Regions from separate parts of the Mesorhizobium sp. LMG17149 genome, predicted to be linked through region 1. Evidence: predicted binding sites of a transcription regulator. Region 1 holds the regulator's gene; the other holds the start of a gene.
The links. Region 1 encodes PhoB, which activates phosphate uptake and scavenging genes when phosphate is short. Its sites were predicted from a motif close to TGTCATNNANCTGTCAT; they were not measured.

Region 1 (10,110 bases):
GCGCTTGTAGGCGCCGGACAGGATCTTGATCAATGTCGACTTGCCGGCGCCATTGTGGCCGAGCAGCGCCACGACCTCGCCGGGGAAAAGATCGATCGAGGCGTCGTCGACGGCGCGGATGCCGCCAAACGCGATCGAGATGTTCCTCATGTCGATCAGCGCGGTGGCTGCAGGAGCAGTCTTGTCATTCATGGCATGCCCTCCTAGACGCGCTTGCGATAGACGGTGTCGAGCCACACGGCGATGACCAGTACGGCCCCGACGACGATGCTCTGCAGCGGCGAGTCGACGCCGAGCAGCACCATGCCGGACTGCAGCGACTGCATCAGCAGCGCGCCCAGCATGGCGCCGATGATCGTTCCCGATCCGCCGGCAAGCGACGTGCCGCCGATCACGGCGGCTGCAATGACGAGCAGTTCGTCGAGCGTTCCAAGCACGTTGGTGGCCGAATTCTGCCGGGCCGAGGAGATCGCCGCGGCAATCGTGGCCAGCACGCCCATGATCATGAACACCTTCATGGTGATCCATCGCGTGTTGATGCCGGCGAGATTGGCCGCCTCGGGATTGCCGCCGATGGCGAACACATAGCGGCCGAAACGGGTGCGGTTGGTGATGAAGGTCATGACCAGCCCGACGGCGACAGCCATCAGCACCGGTATGGCGATACCGTGGGCGATGAACAGGCCGCCTTCGGGAACGGTGATGTTGTTGGCGGCCGCATATCTGTTCACGATGCCGATCGGCCAGGGGTAGGAGTTGGCGAGCCAGACCGCACCCATGATGGCGCCGCAGGTGACGACTCCAAGCAGCGCCTCGGCCCAGATCGGACGTAGCGGAAACCGGAAACGCTTGCGCTGCACCCGCCCGTTGAAAAGCCCAAACACCACGGCGAGGCAGGCGACGATCCCAACGACCCAGCTCCAGGTCGCGCCGATCGATCCCGCCGGCCCACCGCCCATCAGCTGAAAAGTGGCGTTAAGCGGCGCCACGGTCTGGCCTGAAGTGACCCACCAGGCGGCACCGCGCCAGACCAGCAGGCCGCCCAGCGTCACGATAAAGGCGGGCACTTCGAGATAGGCGATGACGAAGCCTTGAAAAGCGCCGATCAACAGGCCGAGCGCCAGGCCGATGACCAGTGCCAGGACCCAGATCCACGGGTTGCCGAGTTCGAGCCCGACAAAGCGCACCAGGAAATGCACCTGGGCAAATCCCATCACCATGCCGATCAGGCCCTCGGCGGAACCGACCGACAGGTCGATGTTGCGCATGACGATGACCAGCACCATGCCGCAGGCCATGATGGCAACCGCGGATGTCTGCACCGACAGGTTCCACAGATTGCGCGGCGTGAGAAAGGTGCGGCTGTCGAAATCGAGCGGATTGACGCCAAGGCGCAGGCTGGAAATGACATGCAGCCCAATCCAGATGACCAGCAGCGCGCCGATCATGCCGAGCATGCGGGTGTCGATCTCGGTCGCCTTCAGGAACCGGGCGACGGCGCCGAGTTCCGACGCGCGCGCCGTATCGGTCTGCGGGTTTGACGTCGTATCGGTCATGGTTTCCTCCCACCGGCTGGCCGTCTGACACGCATGCCGGAGCCCAGCCTAGAAGCTATCCGCATGATGCGGAAACACAATTCTTTGAGAAAACGCCGCGGCTTTTGGGCCGCGGCGTTCAGATATTGCAAAGTGGTACGGATCAGTTGCAGGCCGCCACGGTGCCGGCGGCGACACCCGCGCAGACTTCGTCCTTCTTGATCCAGCCGGCGTCGATGACGACGTTGAGATTGTCCTTGGTGATGGCAACCGGGGTCAGGAACAGCGACTTGACGGTGTTGCCGCCCGGCGTCGTGAAGTCCTTGGCGCCGGCGATGTCGCTCGTCTTCTTGCCGTCGGCCAGTTGCGAGGCGATCTCGGCGGCATTCTTGCCGAGCTCCCGCGCGTCCTTCCACACCGACACGGTTTGCGTGCCGAGGGCGATGCGGTTCAGCGCGGCGTGGTCGCCGTCCTGACCCGAGACCGGCACGGTGCCGGCCAAGCCTTGAGCCGTCAGCGCCGCGACGACGCCACCGGCAGTGCCGTCATTGGCCGCGACCACCGCGTCGACCTTGTTGTCGTTGGCGGTCAGGAACTGCTCCATGTTCTTCTGGGCGTTGGCGGGCAGCCAGCCATCCGTGTAGGCTTCGCCAACATTCTTGATCTTGCCGCTGTCGATGGCTTCCTTGAGCACTTCCATCGAGCCCGAGAACAGGAAGTCGGCATTGGGATCGGCACCGGAGCCCTTGATGAAGACGTAGTTGCCTTCCGGCTTGACCTTGAACACTTCGCGGGCCTGCATGCGGCCGACTTCCTTGTTGTCGAAGGTCAGATAGAAGACGTCCTTGTTCTCGATCAGCCGGTCATAGCCGACGACCGGAATGCCCTCGTCCAGCGCCTTCTGCACCGCCGGGCCGATGGCCGACGCATCCTGCGCCAGGATGATCAGTGAATTGGCGCCCTGCGAGATCAGGCTTTCGACATCGGTAAGCTGCTTGCCGGGATTGGACTGCGCATCGGCGGAGATGTACTTGTCGCCGGCGGCCTCGATCGCCGTCTTCATGGCGGCCTCGTCGGTCTTCCAGCGTTCTTCCTGGAAGTTGGACCACGAAACGCCGACAACCTTGTCCTTCGCCTGCGCGACAGACGCGAGCGTCAGCGACATGGCGGCACCCGCCAGGATGGCGGCCGTGAATCTTTTCATATTATCCTCCCTGCGCCGCGTATGGCGCGACCAAACTGACCCGAGGGCCGGCACAAAGGCTCTATTTTTTCGAGCCTCGAAAAAATACTGGGCCAACGCCCGAACGCTGTCAACATCGATTCTGATGGATTTTGATGTCATTTCGAGGTTTTTTCGAGTCTCGGAATAAATAAATGACACGGCCTGCAGCTTCTGCCAGTATTTACCGGCGTCACCGACAGCGTTCCAGGGGCAGGAGGAACCGCGGCGACCGGGAGGATATGAAAGAACATGTCGGTCGGAATCCGCCACGACGATCTGCGCCGCCGCAACCGCGCCATGGTGATCGCGGCAGTGCGCCGCGCCGGACAGCCGTCGCGAACCGAGATCGCCGCGACCACAAGCCTCAGCCATTCGACCATCTCGGCGATTTCATCCGACCTGATCGTCGAAGGCATCCTGACCGAAAGCAAGCCGAGCGAGGCCGGCTCGCTCAAACGCGGCCGGCCGCAGGTCGGCCTCAGTCTCAATCCGGAAGCGGCCGCGGTAATGACCGTGGTGCTGTCGCTGAACTTCCTCTCCGTCGCCGTCATCGACTATGCCGGCCAGGTAATATCCGAGGAACAGCGCCGGCTGGACACGCTGACGATGTCGCGCGAGTCGCTGATCGGGGAATGCACGGCCATCGTGCGGCGCCGCCTGGCAGATCCCGACCTGGACGTGCGCAGCATCGCCCGCATCGCGCTGGCCATCCAGGGCATCACCGACACCCGTGCCCGCGCCATGCTGTGGTCGCCGATCACGCCGCACACCGACATCGCCTTCGCTGACATATTCGAAGACGAGTTCGGCATCCCCGCCATAATGGAGAACGACTGCAACATGATGGCGGTGGCGCTGCGCTGGCGCGACCCCGATCGTTACCGCGACGATTTCATCGCTATCCTTTTGTCGCACGGCATCGGCATGGGACTGGTGCTGAAGGGCGAATTGTTCACCGGCACCCATTCTTCGGGCGGCGAATTCGGCCACATGATCCATCGGCCGAACGGCGCGCTATGTCGCTGCGGACGGCGCGGCTGCGTCGAAGCCTATGCGGGCAATTACGCCATATGGCGCAACGCCAGGCAGATGGGCGAGGATGCAGAACCCGTTGCCGATGTCAGCGACGCCGACATGCGCGCCCTGGCTGCCGCGGCCCGCGAAGGTGACGGACCCGAACGGGAAGCCTATCGCAAGGCCGGCGAAGCGCTCGGCTACGGCCTCGGCAGCCTGTTCGCGCTGATCGATCCGGCGCCGGTCGCCATGGTCGGTGTCAGCGCCGCCGCCTTCGACCTGATCGAGCCGGCATTGCGGCAAGCGATTGCCCAGACCGCCGGCGGCCAGCATTCCAAATCGATTTCCTTCGACACCGAGCCGAACGAACTGCCGCTGATCCGCGAAGGCTGCGCCATGCGGGCGCTGATCTTCGTCGATCAGGAGATTTTTGCGCCGGGCGTGCAGGCGAGATCCGGTTTCGGCGGCAAGAACGTGGCGTGAGTTCAAACGAGGGAGTTCAGTCCTCTCGGATGGCGTATCCGGCCCCACGGATCGTGCGGATGACATCAGGCATACGGCCATTGTTGACCGCCTTGCGCAGCCGGCCGACATGCACGTCGACCGTGCGCTCATCGATGTAGATCGTCTCGCCCCAGACATTGTCGAGCAGCTGGCTGCGCGAGAACACGCGGCCTGGATGGCGCATCATGAATTCGAGCAGGCGGAATTCCGTCGGCCCAAGCCGGATCTCGCTCTTCTTGCGATAGACACGGTGCGACTCGCGATCGAGCACGATATCGCCGACCTTGAGCACGCTGGACAGCACTTCCGGCTTGGCCCGGCGCAGCAGCGCCTTGACCCTGGCCATGAACTCCGGCGTCGAGAAGGGCTTGACCAGATAGTCGTCGGCGCCGGTCGACAGGCCGCGCACGCGGTCGCTTTCCTCGCCTCGCGCGGTCAGCATGATGATCGGCAGCCGCTCGGTCTCGGGACGCATTCGCAGGCGCCGGCAGAGTTCGATGCCCGAAACCGCAGGCACCATCCAGTCGAGCACCAGAAGATCGGGAACGTTCTCCTGCAGCCGGATTTCGGCCTCATCGCCGCGCGTCACGACCTCGACCTGGTAACCTTCGGATTCAAGATTGTAGCGGAGCAGCACGCCTAGCGGCTCCTCATCCTCCACCACCATGATGCGTGGTGCGATCATCGGCTGGTCACCCCTGTTATGCCGCTGGCGCGGACATTGCCGTCTCGTCCTGCTTCGGACGATTGGCTGGCAGCTGCGTGCCGGTCAAAACATAGTAGGCATTTTCGGCGATGTTGGTCACGTGGTCGCCGATCCGCTCGAGGTTCTTGGCGCAAAACAACAGGTGCGTGCACGCCGTGATGTTGCGGGGATCTTCCATCATGTAGGTCAGCAGCTCGCGGAACACCGAGGTGTATTTGACGTCGATGCGTTCATCATTGTTTCTGAGCGTGGCAAGCGCTGCCGCGTCAGCGGCGGCATACTCGTCGACGACCCCCTGCACCTGGATCAGCACCAGCTGCGCCATCGCGTCGATCGAATGCGAAAGATCGTGCGGCGTGACGCTCAGCCCGACAGTGCCGACGCGCTTGGCGATGTTCTTGGCAAGGTCGCCGATGCGCTCGAGGTCGCCGGCCATGCGGATCGAACCGACCACCGCACGCAGATCGTTGGCCATTGGCTGGCGCTTGGCGATCAGCGTGATGGCGCGATCGTCCAGCTCGCGCTGGCGGGCATCCATGATGGCATCGTCGGAAACCACGCGCTGCGCCAGCGCATTGTCCGAATTGAGCAAAGCCTTGGTCGAGCCACTGACCATCGAGCGGGCGAGATCGCCCATGTCGCGGATCAGCTGGCTGATCTGCTCCAGATCCTCATCGAAAGATGCAACGGTATGTTCACCCATGATCTTCGTCCCTCATATGCCTGAGCTCAGCCGAACCGGCCGGTGATGTAGTCCTGGGTGCGTTTGTCGTCGGGGGTGGTGAACATCTTGTCGGTGGCGCCCTCCTCGACCAGATAGCCTAGATGGAACATCGCGGTGCGCTGCGACACGCGCGCGGCCTGCTGCATCGAATGGGTGACGATGACGATCGTATAGTTCTGGCGCAGTTCGTCGATCAGTTCCTCGACGCGAGCAGTGGCGATCGGGTCGAGCGCCGAACACGGTTCGTCCATCAGGATCACCTCGGGTGACACGGCGATGGCGCGTGCAATGCACAGACGCTGCTGCTGGCCACCGGAAAGACCCGTGCCAGGTTCCTGCAAACGGTCCTTCACCTCGTTCCAGATCGCCGCCTTCTTCAAGCTCGACTCGACGATCTGATCCATGTCGGCCTTGCGCTTGGCCAATCCGTGGATGCGCGGGCCATAGGCGACGTTCTCGTAGATCGACTTGGGGAACGGATTGGGTTTCTGAAACACCATGCCGACGCGCGCCCTGAGTTCGACGACATCGATGTTCTTGTCGTAGATGTCTTCTTCGTCGAGCGTTATCTTGCCGGTTACCCGCGCGGAATCGATGGTGTCGTTCATGCGGTTGAGGCAACGCAGGAAGGTCGACTTGCCGCAGCCGGAGGGGCCGATCAGCGCCGTCACCTGATTCAGGCGGACGTCGAGATTGACATCGAACAGCGCCTGCTTCTCGCCATAGAACACGCCGACCTTGTCGCCGCGCATTTTGATCACTTCGTTCGACTTGGCGTTCATCTTATCGCCCACTGCATTTTCAAGGGACTGTTCGGTCATGATGTTCATACCAAAATGCCTTTTTTCTACCAGCGCCGCTCGAACCGACGCCGAAGCACGATCGCGGTGATGTTCATGGCCATGAGGAAGACGAGCAGGATGATGATCGCGCCCGACATGCGCTCGACGAAGGCGCGCTCGGCCTCGTTCGCCCACATATAGATCTGCACCGGCAGCGCGGTGGCCGGATCGAAAGGCGTCGTCGGTGGATCGGCGACGAAGGCGACCATGCCGATTAGCAGCAGGGGCGCGGTTTCACCGAGCGCACGCGCTAGACCGATGATGGTGCCGGTGAGGATGCCGGGTGCGGCAAGCGGCAGGATGTGCTGGAACACCATCTGCATCTTGGAGGCGCCAAGACCGAGAGCCGCCGAGCGGATCGACGGCGGCACCGCGGCAAGTGCAGCGCGCGTCGCGATGATGATCGTCGGCAGCGTCATCAGTGTCAGCACCAGGCCGCCGACGAAAGCGGCGGAGCGCGGCATGCCCAGGAAATTGATGAACACCGCGAGGCCGAGCAAGCCGAAGACGATTGACGGCACCGCTGCCAGATTGTTGATGTTGACCTCGATAAGGTCGGTGAAACGGTTCTTCTTGGCGAACTCCTCCAGATAGATGGAGGCGGCGACGCCGATCGGCAGCGCCAGGAGCAACACGATCACCATCATATAAAACGAGCCGATGATCGCCACGCCCATGCCCGAGGTTTCCGGGCGGCTGGAGGCGCCGTAGGTGAACAGGCCGCTGTTGAAGTGCTCGGCCATCGCGCCCTCGGCCTTGAGCTTGTTCATCCAGGTGATCTGCTGGTCCGAGACCTTGCGTCGCGCTTCCTCGACACTGAGGTCGATCTGGCCCTTGAAAGCCGAGTCGAGATTGGCGGCGGCGAGGATGTTGACGTTGCGTGTCGTGCCGATCACGGACGGATCGGCGGCAACGATGTCGCGCAACTGGACGCGGGCGCCTTCCGACAGGAAGCCCTTGAGCTTCTGGATCATCGGCTTGTCATCAGGAGAGATGCCGAGCTTGGCCACAAGCGCGTTTTCGGCAAGCTTGGGATAATTTGCCTTGATCAGAACGCTCGGATCGGTTGCACGCTTGCCGGAAGGATCGATCACCTTCTCGTCGAACGAGATCGGCAGTGATACCGTCGTCTGCCAGAAGGCGGTGTAGCCTTTCGAGACGATGGTGATCAGCATGATTGCCAGGAACGCCAGGCCTACGGAAATCGCCACGACGCCATAGAAGCGGAAACGGCGTTCGGCGGCGTAACGGGCCTTCAGGCCGATGTCGCGGCGCGGATGGGCCGCCGCCCTGACCATCGTATCCATGGAAATGTCGGTCATTCGTACTGCTCCCGATATTTGCGCACGATGTAGAGCGCGACGATGTTCATCACCAACGTCAGCGCGAACAGCGTCAGGCCGAGCGCGAAGGCGACCAGCGTCTGCGGCGAATTGAACTCGAGGTCGCCGGTGAGCTGGTTGACGATCTTGACGGTGATGGTCGTCATTGCCTCGAACGGGTTGATGGTAAGGTTGGCGGCGACGCCCGCCGCCAGCACGACAATCATCGTTTCGCCGATGGCGCGCGAGGCGGTCAGCAGGATGGCGCCGACGATGCCGGGTAGTGCAGCCGGCAGGATCACCCGCTTGATCGTCTCGGAGCGGGTCGCGCCGAGGCCAAGCGACCCGTCGCGCATGGCGCGCGGCACCGCGGTTATGATGTCGTCCGAGAGAGAGGACACGACCGGGATCAGCATGACGCCCATGACCAGGCCGGCGGTGAAGATGCTCTGGCCCTGGATGAAGGGCGAACCGCCGGTCAGCGCCGCGGACAGGTCGCGCAGGAACGGCCCAAGCGTGACGACGGCGAAGATGCCGTAGACGATGGTTGGTATGCCGGCCAGAAGTTCAAGCGCCGGCTTGACCACCGAGCGCACCTTGGGCGTTGCGTATTCGGCCATGTAGACAGCCGACATCAGCCCGACCGGCACCGCAACCAGCAGCGCGACGGCGGCGATGTAGAGCGTGCCCGCAAGAAGCGGGATCAGGCCGAACTGACCCTGGCTGCCGCCCGAACCGGCAGCGGCAAAACGCGGATCCCAGACGGTGCCGAAGAAGAAACTCATCGGCGAGACGCTTTCGAAAAAGGTGATCGTCTGGAACAGCATCGAAAGCACGATGCCGATGGTGGTCAGGATGGCGATGGTGGAGGCGGCAAGCAGCCCCCACAGCATCAGCCTCTCGACATTGTTGCGGGCCCTGGCGCGCGGCTCGATCTGCCTGAGCGCATAGAAGGCGCCGGCGATCGAGGAAACGAGAATGACAATGGCGCCGAACAGGCCGAGCCGGTCCTGGACCTTGTTCGCCTCGACGGCGATCGGGATCATGTAATCCTGCGTGTCGCTCGCCAGTGCCACACCCTTGGCGGCGAGCAGCGGCTGCAGCTCGGCAAAGCTGGCAGGCATTGCGGCCAGTGTGCCTGCATCGAGTTTGCGCAGGCCCCTGGCGAGGCTCTTTACGAGGCTGACATCCAGTGCCTCACTGGCAACCTTGCTGTCGACGGTGCGCTCGGGCAAGGCAGTGTGAATGTGTCGGTCAAGATAGACGGAAGACCCGACGGTCCAGACGGCAAGCAGCAAAAGAGCAGGCAGAACGGCGAGCAGGAAGGCCCACCAGCCATGATAGTGGGCGCGCGAATGCGGCTTGACCTTGCCATTGTCCTGGGCCGCGGCACGTTGCCGACCGATGAAAAAGGCAACCAGGCCGACGGCAACGACGATGGCCAGTACGAGCAAGGACGACATGGACCCACCCCAAGAGAAATTCTTACGCAGCCGCCATTGCGGCCTGCGATGAAACCGGGGCGCGGGATTTGGCCCGCACCCCGGTTCGGCAGCTGATTACATCGACTTTCCGGCGGCGAAAGCGTCACGCTGGGCCTGACGCTCGGCATCCGGAGCAGCAACGAGGCCGTATTCGGCGAGCGGGCTTTCCGGGCCAACCATCTGGTCGTCAAGGAAGAACTCGACATATTCCTTGAGGCCGGGAACGACGCCCAGATGCGCCTTCTTGACGTAGAAGAACAGCGGGCGCGAGACGGGATACTTGCCGCTGGCGATCGTCTCGGTCGAAGGCACGACGTCTTCCACGGTGGCGACCTTCAGCTTGTCGGCATTGTTCTCATAGAAGGCGAGGCCAAACACGCCGACGCCGGTCTTGTTGGAGTCGATGCGGGCGAGCGTCTCGGTATAGTCGCCATCAATGTCGACGGCCTTGCCGTCCTTGCGGATGGCGATGCAGGTTTTGCCGATTTCCTTGTCGTCGGCAATGCCGGCGGCCTTGAGAGCAGCCTTGTCACAGCCGGCATCGAGAAGCTTGGTCTCGAACACTTCGCGCGTGCCATGCTTTTCGCCCGGAATGTAGGCGGCGATGTCCCAGTCGGGCAGCTTCGGATTGACCTGGCTCCACTTGGTGTTCGGATTGTCGACGAGCTTGCCGTCGACGACCAGCTTGGCCGCGAGCGCCTTGTAGATGTCGGCGGGAACCAGCGCCCAATCCGGGCCCTTGATGTCGGTGGCG
Region 2 (10,110 bases), on a different contig from region 1:
CTGGCGCGCGACTGCCTGGCGCAGTTCGTGCTCCATCACGCGCTTGTCGCGGGCCTCGGCCCCCATCGAAGCTTCGAAATAGCGGTAGGTGTCCTTGCCTTCGGTCTTGGCCCGGTAGAGCGCCGTATCGGCGTGGCTTATCAGGCTGGCCTGGTTTTCGGCATCCGATGGATACAGCGCAATGCCGATGCTGGCCGATACAAGGCCGCCGCCGACCGAGAGCCGGTTTTCCTCGCGCATGGCAGTCAGCACCGCGTCGGCGATACGGCCTGCCTCCAACGGGTCGGTCAGGTTCGGCGCGACGATGGCAAATTCGTCGCCGCCCAGCCGCGCCACCATCTGTCCTTGACGAAGAATGCCGGTAACGCAATGCGCAACCTTCTGCAGCATGGCGTCGCCCGCGCCGTGCCCATACAGATCGTTGACCTCCTTGAACCGGTCGAGATCGAGCAGCAGAAGCGCAAGCTGACCGCCTTTCCTGGTCCGGCCCATCGCAGCAATTTCCGTCTCCAGCCGGCCGGAAAAGCTGCGGCGATTGGCCAGTCCGGTCAATGGATCGAAATGGGCAAGGCGCAGGATCTCCTGTTCCGCCTTCTTGCGCTCGCGAATGTCTCGGACCGCAACCACGTTGTGAGGCTTGCCACAATAGTCGATGCTCCTGGCGATCAGCTCGACAGGAATGCTCGTGCCATCGCGGCCGCTCAATTCGGCCTCCTGCGGCTGTTCGCCGAAGCCCGACATGTCGGATCCGAAGAGATCGCCAAGCTGCATTCCGTTCAGCGTCGCTGTTGCGATGCCCGTCAATGTCGCCATGCTGTCATTGGCACTGATGATGCGGTGGCCGTCGCAGACGATCAGCCCCTCCACGGCGGCATTGGCCAGACCGTGCATGCGGTCGACCTCGAGCTTCTGGCGACGGAAGCGCAAATCGATCCACAGCGCCGATGCCGACAGAACCAGGATCACCAGTGTGGCGGCGGCGGCGGCGAAAGCCTGCGAGGTCGGCTCGATCGTGTATTCGGATATGACGATCGAGGGATCGGGGAAGATCGAGACGGCACCCATACCGATGAAATGCAAGGTGCAGATCGCCAGCGTCAGCAGCACCGCGCCGCCGGATGTCGCCTTCAAGGAGGGACGGCGCTGCACGACACGCAGCGCCAGCGCCGCGAGCGTCACGCCGGCCAGAAGGGAAACGGCGACAAGCAACAGGTTCCACTCGATGCGGCCCTGAACCTCGAATGCCGCCATACCGATGTAGTGCATGGCCGCGATGCCGCCGCCCAGCACGGCGCCGCCGACGAGATGATAATCGAACTCATTCCGCAAGGTGGCGATCCACATGCCGGCTGCCGTCAGAGTGACCGAAGCAGCGAGCGAAAGCACGGAAAGTGCGGGATCGTAAGCACTGGGTATGCCAGGTGTGAATGCGAGCATGGCGATGAAGTGCGTTGCCCAGATGCCGAAGCCGGTCGAAGTGGCCGCGATCATCAGCCAGGCAAGCCGGTTCCGATCGGTGGAGCGGCTTATGTGATGAAGCAGGTTGACTGCAGAGAAACAGGAAATTCCGCAGATCAGCGCGGCGAGTGCGACCAGTCTCAGATCGTGTTCGTTGACGATACAATTGTAGACCGTCAGCATTTTATTTCACCTGATCTTTGGAAATAAACAGGGCAGCAGGATTGAGTAGCGCGTTGCCGTTGAGGGATCGATAAAGTCGCCTGCAACCTTGGCGTGTCTCTTCGGGTTGCAGCGGCTGCAATCAGGGCTGGCACGCCGAAAGCCAGCTTGGCAGTCCCGACGGTCGTTCCTGGCGCTCGTCGTCGCGCTAAGCCGGCTAACCGTGTGGCTTTCCATGCGTCCAAGCGGAGGCGAGGTGGCGTGAGGTAAAGGGGTGAAGTTCGTCGATCTGCAACAAAACCGTTGTCTGATTGTCATGAGCGACACATATTGCCTCTGCGGGAGTGCCCCTTTCGCCAATGACAAACGGGAGATGAAACATGAAGTCCTTCGGCTTCGCGGCCGGTGTTGCCGCCACCTTTATGCTGCTTTCCTCAACCTCCGCTTTTGCTGTCACGCAGATCAGTTGGTGGCACGCCATGACTGGCGCCAATGCCGAAGTTGTCGACAAGATCTCCAAAGATTTCAACGCCAGCCAGAGCGACTATGAACTCGTTCCGGTGTTCAAAGGCACGTATCCCGAGACGCTGAATGCCGGCATCGCCGCCTACCGCGCCGGCCAGGCGCCCGACATCATGCAGGTGTTCGACGTCGGCACCGGCGTGATGATGGCAGCCGAAGGCGCAATCAAGCCGGCAGCCGATGTGTTGACCAGCGCTGGAATGACCTTCGACAAGAGCCAGTATCTGCCAGGCATAGTCGGCTATTATTCGAAGCCGGACGGCACCATGCTCTCTTTCCCCTATAACTCCTCCTCGCCGATCCTTTATTACAACAAGGATATCTTCAAGAAGGCTGGTCTCGACGTCGACAGCCCACCCAAGACCTGGAATGAGGTGTGGGAAGACGCCAAGAAGATCAAGGCGAGCGGCGCGGCCGCCTGCGGCTACACCTCGACCTGGCTGACCTGGATCCATCTGGAGAATTTCGCGGCCTGGAATGACGTGTCATGGGCCACCCAGCAGAACGGTCTGGCCGGCGGCGATGTCGAGCTCAAGATCAATGCGCCGATTTTCGTCAACCACTTCCAGGCGCTGGCGGACCTCGCCAAGGACGGCACCTTCAAATATGGCGGCCGCACCTCCGAAGCCAAGCAGATCTTCCTCGCCGGCGAATGCGGGATCATGACCGAATCCTCCGGCGGCCTTGGCGATATCGTCAAGTCCGGCATGAATTACGGCATCGGCCAATTGCCCTATGACAGCGACGCCAAGGGCGCACCGCAGAACACGACGCCGGGTGGCGCCAGCCTGTGGGTTTTCGCTGATAAATCCGACGAGGAATACAAGGGCGTCGCGGCCTTCTTCGCCTACCTGTCGAAGACCGAGGTGCAAGAATACCTGCACCAGAAGTCGGGTTATCTGCCGGTAACGCTTGCCGCCTATGAAGCGACCAAGAAGTCCGGTTTCTATGACAAGAACGTCGGTCGCGAGACCCCGATCCTGCAGATGACGGGTAAGGCGCCGACCGACAATTCCAAGGGCGTACGTCTTCCGAACCTGCCGCAGGTGCGCGATATCCAGAACGAGGAGTTCGAAAAGATGCTCGCCGGCCAGCAAACCGCGCAGCAGGCGCTCGACAATGCGGTTACGCGTGGCAATGCGGCGATCAAGGAAGCGCTGGGGAATTAGAGCGAGCGCAGGTCCTTGCTCTACGGCGCATCCACCTGTCCTGCCAGGCATCTCCCCTCGGCGAGGGGAGTTTTGCCGTCCCTTGCGATTTCGCCAACGGTCGATGATGCCCAATCCGAAACGCTCGTCAAAGGCATCTTGGCGAAGAGGGATGCCACATCGTGCCGCCCGCCTCATCACCTCGGAGTGGCTCCATGACCCCTCGCGTCGTGTTTCCCAACAAGATCCTTCCCTACCTGCTGGTGGCGCCGCAACTGGCCATCACGCTCGTGTTTTTCTACTGGCCGGCCGGTCAGGCGTTCTACCAATCCATGCTCAGGCAGGATCCGTTCGGACTGAGGACCAAGTTCGTCTGGTTCGCCAATTTCAGGAAAGTGCTTGCCGATCCGGCCTACCTGAACTCGATCAAGGTCACGGTGGTGTTTTCCCTTGCGACCGCCATCGTCGCCATGTGCGTGGCGCTCCTGCTTGCGGTCATGGCAGAGAAGGTGGTGCGCGGCAAAGGTCTCTACCGCACGCTCTTGATCTGGCCCTACGCGGTGGCGCCGGCGATCGCCGGTATGCTGTGGCTGTTCCTCTTCAACCCGTCGATCGGGTCGCTGGCCTACATGCTGAGGAGTTTCGGCATCGCCTGGGATCCACTGCTCAACGGCACTCACGCCATGATCCTGCTGGTGTCCGCCGCTGCCTGGAAGCAGATCAGCTACAATTTCCTGTTCTTCGTCGCCGGCCTGCAGGCGGTGCCGAAAGCCTTGATCGAGGCGGCGGCCATGGATGGCGCCGGCGAGACCAAGCGATTCTGGACCATCGTCTTCCCGCTGCTTGCGCCGACGACCTTCTTTCTGCTGGTCGTCAACACCGTCTATGCCCTGTTCGACACGTTCGGCATCGTCCATGCCGTCACCGGGGGCGGTCCGGGCAAGACGACTGAAACGCTGGTCTACAAGGTCTACAATGACGGCTTCGTCAATCTGATCCTCGGTGACTCGGCGGCGCAGTCGGTCATCCTGATGGTCATCGTCATCTCGCTCACGGCCATCCAGTTCCGCTATGTGGAACGCAAAGTCCATTACGGCTGAGGGCGAGCGATGATCGGCCAGTCACCGCTCCGCACCGTCATCGCCCACGCCGTGCTGATCCTCGGCATATTGATCGTTGCTTTCCCGATCTACTACACGTTCGTTGCCTCGACGCAGACGCTGCAAACGATCCTCAGGCCGCCATTGCCGCTCCTGCCCGGCGATCAGTTCTGGAACAATTACACCGAAGCGCTGTTCGGCGGTGTCGGCCGTATCGGCGGCGTCAGCGTCGGCAGGCTGCTGCTCAACACGACGATCATGGCGCTCGGCATCGCGGTGGGAAAGATCTTCATCTCGATCCTGTCGGCCTACGCGATCGTATTTTTCCGCTTTCCGCTGCGCATGACCTTCTTCTGGCTGATCTTCATCACCTTGATGCTTCCCGTCGAGGTGCGCATCCTGCCGACCTACAAGGTGATGGTCGATCTCGGCATGATCGACACCTATGCCGGCCTGATCATCCCGCTGATCGCCTCCGCCACCGCCACATTGCTGTTTCGACAGTTTTTCATGACCATTCCAGGTGAGCTGGTGGAGGCGGCGCGTGTTGACGGTGCGGGGCCGTGGCGCTTCTTCTTCGATATCCTGTTGCCGCTGTCGCGGACGAATATCGCGGCGCTGTTCGTCATCCTCTTCATTTATGGCTGGACGCAGTATCTGTGGCCGTTGCTCGTCACCAACAGCAGCAACATGAACACGATCGTCATCGCGTTGAGAAAGATGGTCTCCTTCGCCGATGCCGATACGCAATGGCACCTGGTCATGGTCACAGCGATGCTGGCCATAGTGCCGCCGATCCTGGTCGTGGTGCTGATGCAACGCTGGTTCGTTCGCGGCCTGGTCGATTCCGAAAAGTGAGAAGCTGATGGCGACCGTCGATCTGAAGGATGTGAAGAAGGTCTACCCCAGCGGTTTCGAGGCCGTGAAGGGCGTTTCAATCGCAGTTCCCGACAGGCAGCTTTGCGTGCTGGTAGGCCCATCGGGTTGCGGCAAGTCCACGCTGCTCAGGATGATCGCCGGGCTCGAAACCATCTCCTCGGGAACAGTTGCGATCGACGGCAAGATCGTAAACTCAATCGGCCCGACCGAGCGGGACATCGCCATGGTGTTCCAGAACTATGCGCTCTATCCGCATATGAAAGTCTACGACAACATGGCCTATGGGCTGCGCAACCGCGGCACGCCGAAAGATGAGATCGACAGCCGGGTCCGCGCGACGGCGAAAATATTGGAACTTTCGGCGCTGCTCGACCGCCGCCCGCGCGAGCTTTCCGGCGGCCAGCGCCAGCGTGTCGCCATGGGCCGTGCCATTGTGCGCAACCCGAGGCTTTTCCTGTTCGACGAGCCGCTTTCCAATCTCGACGCCAAATTGCGTGGCCAGATGCGCGTGGAGATCAAGAATTTGCAGCGCTCGCTTGGCGTCACGTCGGTCTATGTCACGCATGACCAGCTCGAGGCGATGACGCTGGCCGACATCCTCGTCGTCATGAATGCCGGACTGGTCGAGCAAATGGGGGCGCCGCTCGATGTCTACGAAAGGCCGGCCTCGACCTTCGTTGCTTCCTTCATTGGCGCGCCGCCGATGAATCTCCTGGCACTGACCGAAGGCGCCTCAGGCGCGGCGCTCGCAGATGGCACGGCGATCGCTTTCGCACCTCGGGAGGCAAGAGCTGCGACCCTCGGTTTTCGGCCCGAGGATGCCGACGTCACCTTCAATGCGGAGGCGCCGTCCGGCGCGCTCGTCCTGCCGGCGCTGGTCGAGGCAGTCGAACCGGTAGGCGCTGAAAGTTTCCTTCACTGTGCGGCAGGCGGCAACCGCATCGTCGTGCGTGTCGCGGGTCGCGCCACCGCCACGGTTGGCAACCAATTGCGCGTGGTTGCCAAGGCAGAAAAGCTGCACTGGTTCGATCAGGCAGGAAAGCGCGTCGGCTAATCCAAAGGATATGCCCAGAGCATTCCACCGTTTCACGGAAACGGCGAACTGCTCTAACTCTTTGTTTTGACGCAATTCCAGACGGAAAACCGCTTCACAGTTTCCTAGAATTACTCCAGGCTACCCGCATACGGCATTCAGGCGAAGACATGCGCCTTTCCCGATACGGTCAGCCGGACGATCTCGCCGACCGCCGGCGCGTCCATGCCCGGTTTGCGCAGGACCAGCGGCGTGTTGCCGATCGCGGCCGCATCGGGCGGATCGGCATTGTTCAAGAGCCGCACCGCGACCGTGCACATCGAGCCGGCGAATTCGGATTCCGTCACTTCGCCGAACAGCATGTCCGAGGTGCCGGACATGCCCTCGCGCGACGTTCTCTTCAGCGCGATCTGCTCCGGGCGAAGCATGATACGGGCGACATCGCGGCTGTCATTGGTGTCGACCGCGATGCGGCCGAGCGGAGAGTTGGCGAATCCATCCGATATCTTGGCCGGCAGGATGATGGCGTCGCCAAGGAATTCGGCGATCATCCTGTCCTTCGGCTTGAGATAGAGCTCGCGCGGCGTGCCGATCTGCGAGAACTTGCCGTCGCGCATCACCGCGACCTGGCTGGCGAAGGACAGCGCCTCGGCCTGGTCGTGCGTCACCAGGATGGTGGTGATGCCGGCAGCTTCCAGAAGCTCGGCCACCGCCTTGCGCATCGAAGCGCGCAGGCCGGTATCGAGCGCCGAGAACGGCTCGTCGAGAAGCATCAGCCTGGGCTTCATCGCCATGGCGCGAGCCAGCGCCACGCGCTGCTGCTGGCCGCCGGAGAGCTCGTGCGGGCGGCGCTTGAGGATCGCCTTGTCGAGGCCGACGATATAGGCGAGCTCGACGATGCGCTCAGTGCGCTTGTCCTCGCCGCGACCCATGCCGAAACCGATATTGTCGCCAATGGTCAGATGCGGAAACAGGGCGCCATCCTGCGCCACCACGCCGATGCCTCGCCGATATGCCGGCACCGCAGCGCCGCCATTGGCCAATATCGTACCGTCGAGCGTGATGTGCCCCTGGTCCGGCGCCTCGAAGCCGGCAATCAGCCGCAGCAGGGTCGTCTTGCCGCAGCCGGAAGGACCGACAATCGCCGTGCGGCTGCCGCTGGCGACGTTCAGGTCGACGCCGGCAAGGGCGGCCACCGGGCCGTACTGCTTGTGCAAGCCGCCGATTTCGAGAAAGCTCATCGTCCGGCCATCCGTTTCGACTGGACATAGAGCAGCCAGGTCAAGGGCAGCGACATCGCCACCATGATGAAGGCGTAAGGTGCCGCGGAGGCATAATCAATCTCACCGCTGTAGGACCAGAACGCCATCGCCAGCGTGCGGGTGCCGTTGGGTGCCAGCATCTGGGTAGCGGTCAGTTCGTTCATGATGCCGAGCGCCACCAGCGCCATGCCAGCCGCGGCACCCGGCGCCGACAGGCGGATCGTCGTCGACCACAGCGCCTGCAGCGGCGGGCGGCCGAGGCTGGAAGCGGCGCGTTCGAGCTCGACCGGTGCCTGCGCGATCGACGCCCGCAGGCTGACCAGCGCGCGTGGCAGGAACATCAGCGCATAGGCCACCAGGATGGTGAACAGGGTCTGGTAGAGCGGCAGCGCGATGCGCACCGTGATGGTGACCAACGCCAGCGCAATGACAACCCCCGGCAACGAGCCGACAGTGTAGTTGCAGCCCTCCAGCAGGCGCTGCAATGGCCCCGGGGCGCGGATCGAGATCCAGGCCATCGGCATGGCGGCGACGGTGGCGAGCAAGGCGCCGGCGAGCGCCAGGAACAGCGTCTGCCCAAGCGCCAGGCCGATCTCGTCCAGGCGCCAGACAGCGGCGCCGCCGGCGACAAGCCAGCCGCCGATGGTGACGAACGGCACGCCGAGCGCCAAAAGCGTGGTGACGACAAGCAAGAGCAGGCTCGGAATGGTGGCGCGCCCGAGGCTTGCGCGTTGCTGATGGCGCGCCGCACCCGAGCCGACGCGGGCATAGCGCTCCTCGCCGCGCACCAGCACTTCGAGGCCGAGCAGCACGAAGCAGCAGCTGACCAGCACGCCGGCCAGCATGTTGGCGGCCGGTCCATTGAAGGTCGACTGGAACTGGTCGACGATCGCCGTGGTGAAGGTGTCGAAGCGGATGAAGACATAGAGGCCGTATTCGGCCAGCAGATGCAGGCCGACCAGCAGCGAGCCGCCGCAGATGGCGAGCCGCAATTGCGGCAGCACGACCCGCCAGAACACGCGTCGGGGTCCAAGGCCGAGTGCGGCGGCGGCGTCCTCGAGGGCGGGATCGAGACGGCGCAATGCCGCCGACACCGGCAGATACAGGAACGGGAAATAGGCGATAACGGAAACCAGCACGCCGGCCCACAGGCCGTGCAGTCCCGGCACCATGGTGATCCAGGCGTAGCTGTGGACGAAGGCGGGGATGGCGAGCGGCGCCACGCACAGCCAGGACCAGATCCGGTCGCCCGGCAGGTCGCTGCGCTCGGTCAGCCAGGCCAGCGCAACCGACAGCACGATGGTGATCGGCACCGAGAGCGCGACCAGCAGGACAGTGTTGACCAGAAGCTCGCCGACACGCGGCCGGAAGACCAGCGCCGCGACGGTTTCCCAGCCGGTCTGCACCGCGATCCAGATGATGAAGGCGAGCGGCACCAGCGCCAGCAGCGCAACGAATATGGCGGCGAGGACCAGCCACAGCGGTGCGCGTCGCCGGGCCCTTCGGCCTGTGCCCGAAGGCAGGCCCGAACGCGCGAGATCGACCGCGGACTGCATCAGGTCAGACGCCGTGCCGTTGCCGTCCAGCGGCAGCAATTGAAGGACCGCGATCGCGGTCGGGAACACAGCGTGTCGTCATCGACGAATGCCATCTCGAAAAACAAAATCACTCCCGCGGAAGGCGAATTCCCGCGGGAGCGTGGTCGGGTGTCCTTTTAGGACGAATGGCAACTAAAGCAAGCCGGCTGCCGTCATCAGGTCGGTGACCTTCTTGGAGTTCAGCGTCGTGGCATCGACCTTCGGCGCCTGCAGATCGGCGAGCGGCACAAGCTTCGGGTTGGAGTCCGCACCCTTGCCGACCGCGTATTCGAAGGAATCGCCTGTTTTCAGCACGTCCTGACCGCCCTTGCCGGTCAGCCATTTCAGGAACGCCTGGGCTTCCTTGGGATGCTTGCTGGAGGCCAGCACGCCGCCGCCGGAGATCGAGACGAAGGCGCCCGGATCCTGGTTCTTGAAATAGTGCAGCTCGACATTCTTGCTGTTTTCGCCGGTCTTGGCCTGATCGCCGAAGTAGTAATAGTGATAGATGACGCCGCCTTCGATCTCGCCGGCATTGACCGCCTTCATCACCGTGCTGTTGCCCTTGTAGGCGGTGAAATTGGTTTTCATCGCCTTCAGCCAGTCGGCGGTAGCGGCTTCGCCCTTGAGCTGGAGCAGGGCGCTGACGATGGCCTGGAAATCGGCGCCCGACGGGGAGGCGGCCCAGCGGCCCTTCCAGCTCGGATCGGCGAGGTCAAGCATCGACTTGGGCAGCTGGTCGGCGGTCAGCTTGGTCTTGTTATAGGCAAAGACCGTGCTGCGCGCGGCGACGCCGACCCATTTGCCGCTGGCCGGCTGATAGTCCTGCGGAACCTGTGCCAACGTGCCGGCATCGACCGGCGCGAACAGGCCGGCGCTCTCGACCAGCGCCATGGCTGGTGAGTTTTCCGTCAGGAACACGTCTGCGGGTGAAGCAGTGCCCTCGGCGACGATCTGATTGGAGAAGTC

Region 2: a site for PhoB is predicted at 1,922-1,938, ahead of ugpB (sn-glycerol-3-phosphate ABC transporter substrate-binding protein UgpB). Genes of this name have one in related genera too.

The regions. Positions count from the first base shown of each region.
Region 1 is NZ_JANIFL010000008.1:262,240-272,349, reverse strand. Features, by position in the region: gene NP945_RS20915 (ATP-binding cassette domain-containing protein) at 1-192, opposite strand, end outside; gene NP945_RS20910 (sugar ABC transporter permease) at 204-1,556, opposite strand; gene xylF (D-xylose ABC transporter substrate-binding protein) at 1,699-2,739, opposite strand; gene NP945_RS20900 (ROK family protein) at 3,010-4,257, shown strand; gene phoB (phosphate regulon transcriptional regulator PhoB) at 4,274-4,963, opposite strand; gene phoU (phosphate signaling complex protein PhoU) at 4,980-5,687, opposite strand; gene pstB (phosphate ABC transporter ATP-binding protein PstB) at 5,714-6,538, opposite strand; gene pstA (phosphate ABC transporter permease PstA) at 6,556-7,872, opposite strand; gene pstC (phosphate ABC transporter permease subunit PstC) at 7,869-9,335, opposite strand; gene NP945_RS20870 (PstS family phosphate ABC transporter substrate-binding protein) at 9,432-10,110, opposite strand, start outside.
Region 2 is NZ_JANIFL010000001.1:112,340-122,449, forward strand. Features, by position in the region: gene NP945_RS00545 (EAL domain-containing protein) at 1-1,641, opposite strand, end outside; gene ugpB (sn-glycerol-3-phosphate ABC transporter substrate-binding protein UgpB) at 2,001-3,311, shown strand; gene ugpA (sn-glycerol-3-phosphate ABC transporter permease UgpA) at 3,506-4,390, shown strand; gene ugpE (sn-glycerol-3-phosphate ABC transporter permease UgpE) at 4,400-5,248, shown strand; gene NP945_RS00565 (sn-glycerol-3-phosphate import ATP-binding protein UgpC) at 5,256-6,323, shown strand; gene NP945_RS00570 (ABC transporter ATP-binding protein) at 6,461-7,543, opposite strand; gene NP945_RS00575 (iron ABC transporter permease) at 7,540-9,120, opposite strand; gene NP945_RS00580 (iron ABC transporter substrate-binding protein) at 9,295-10,110, opposite strand, start outside.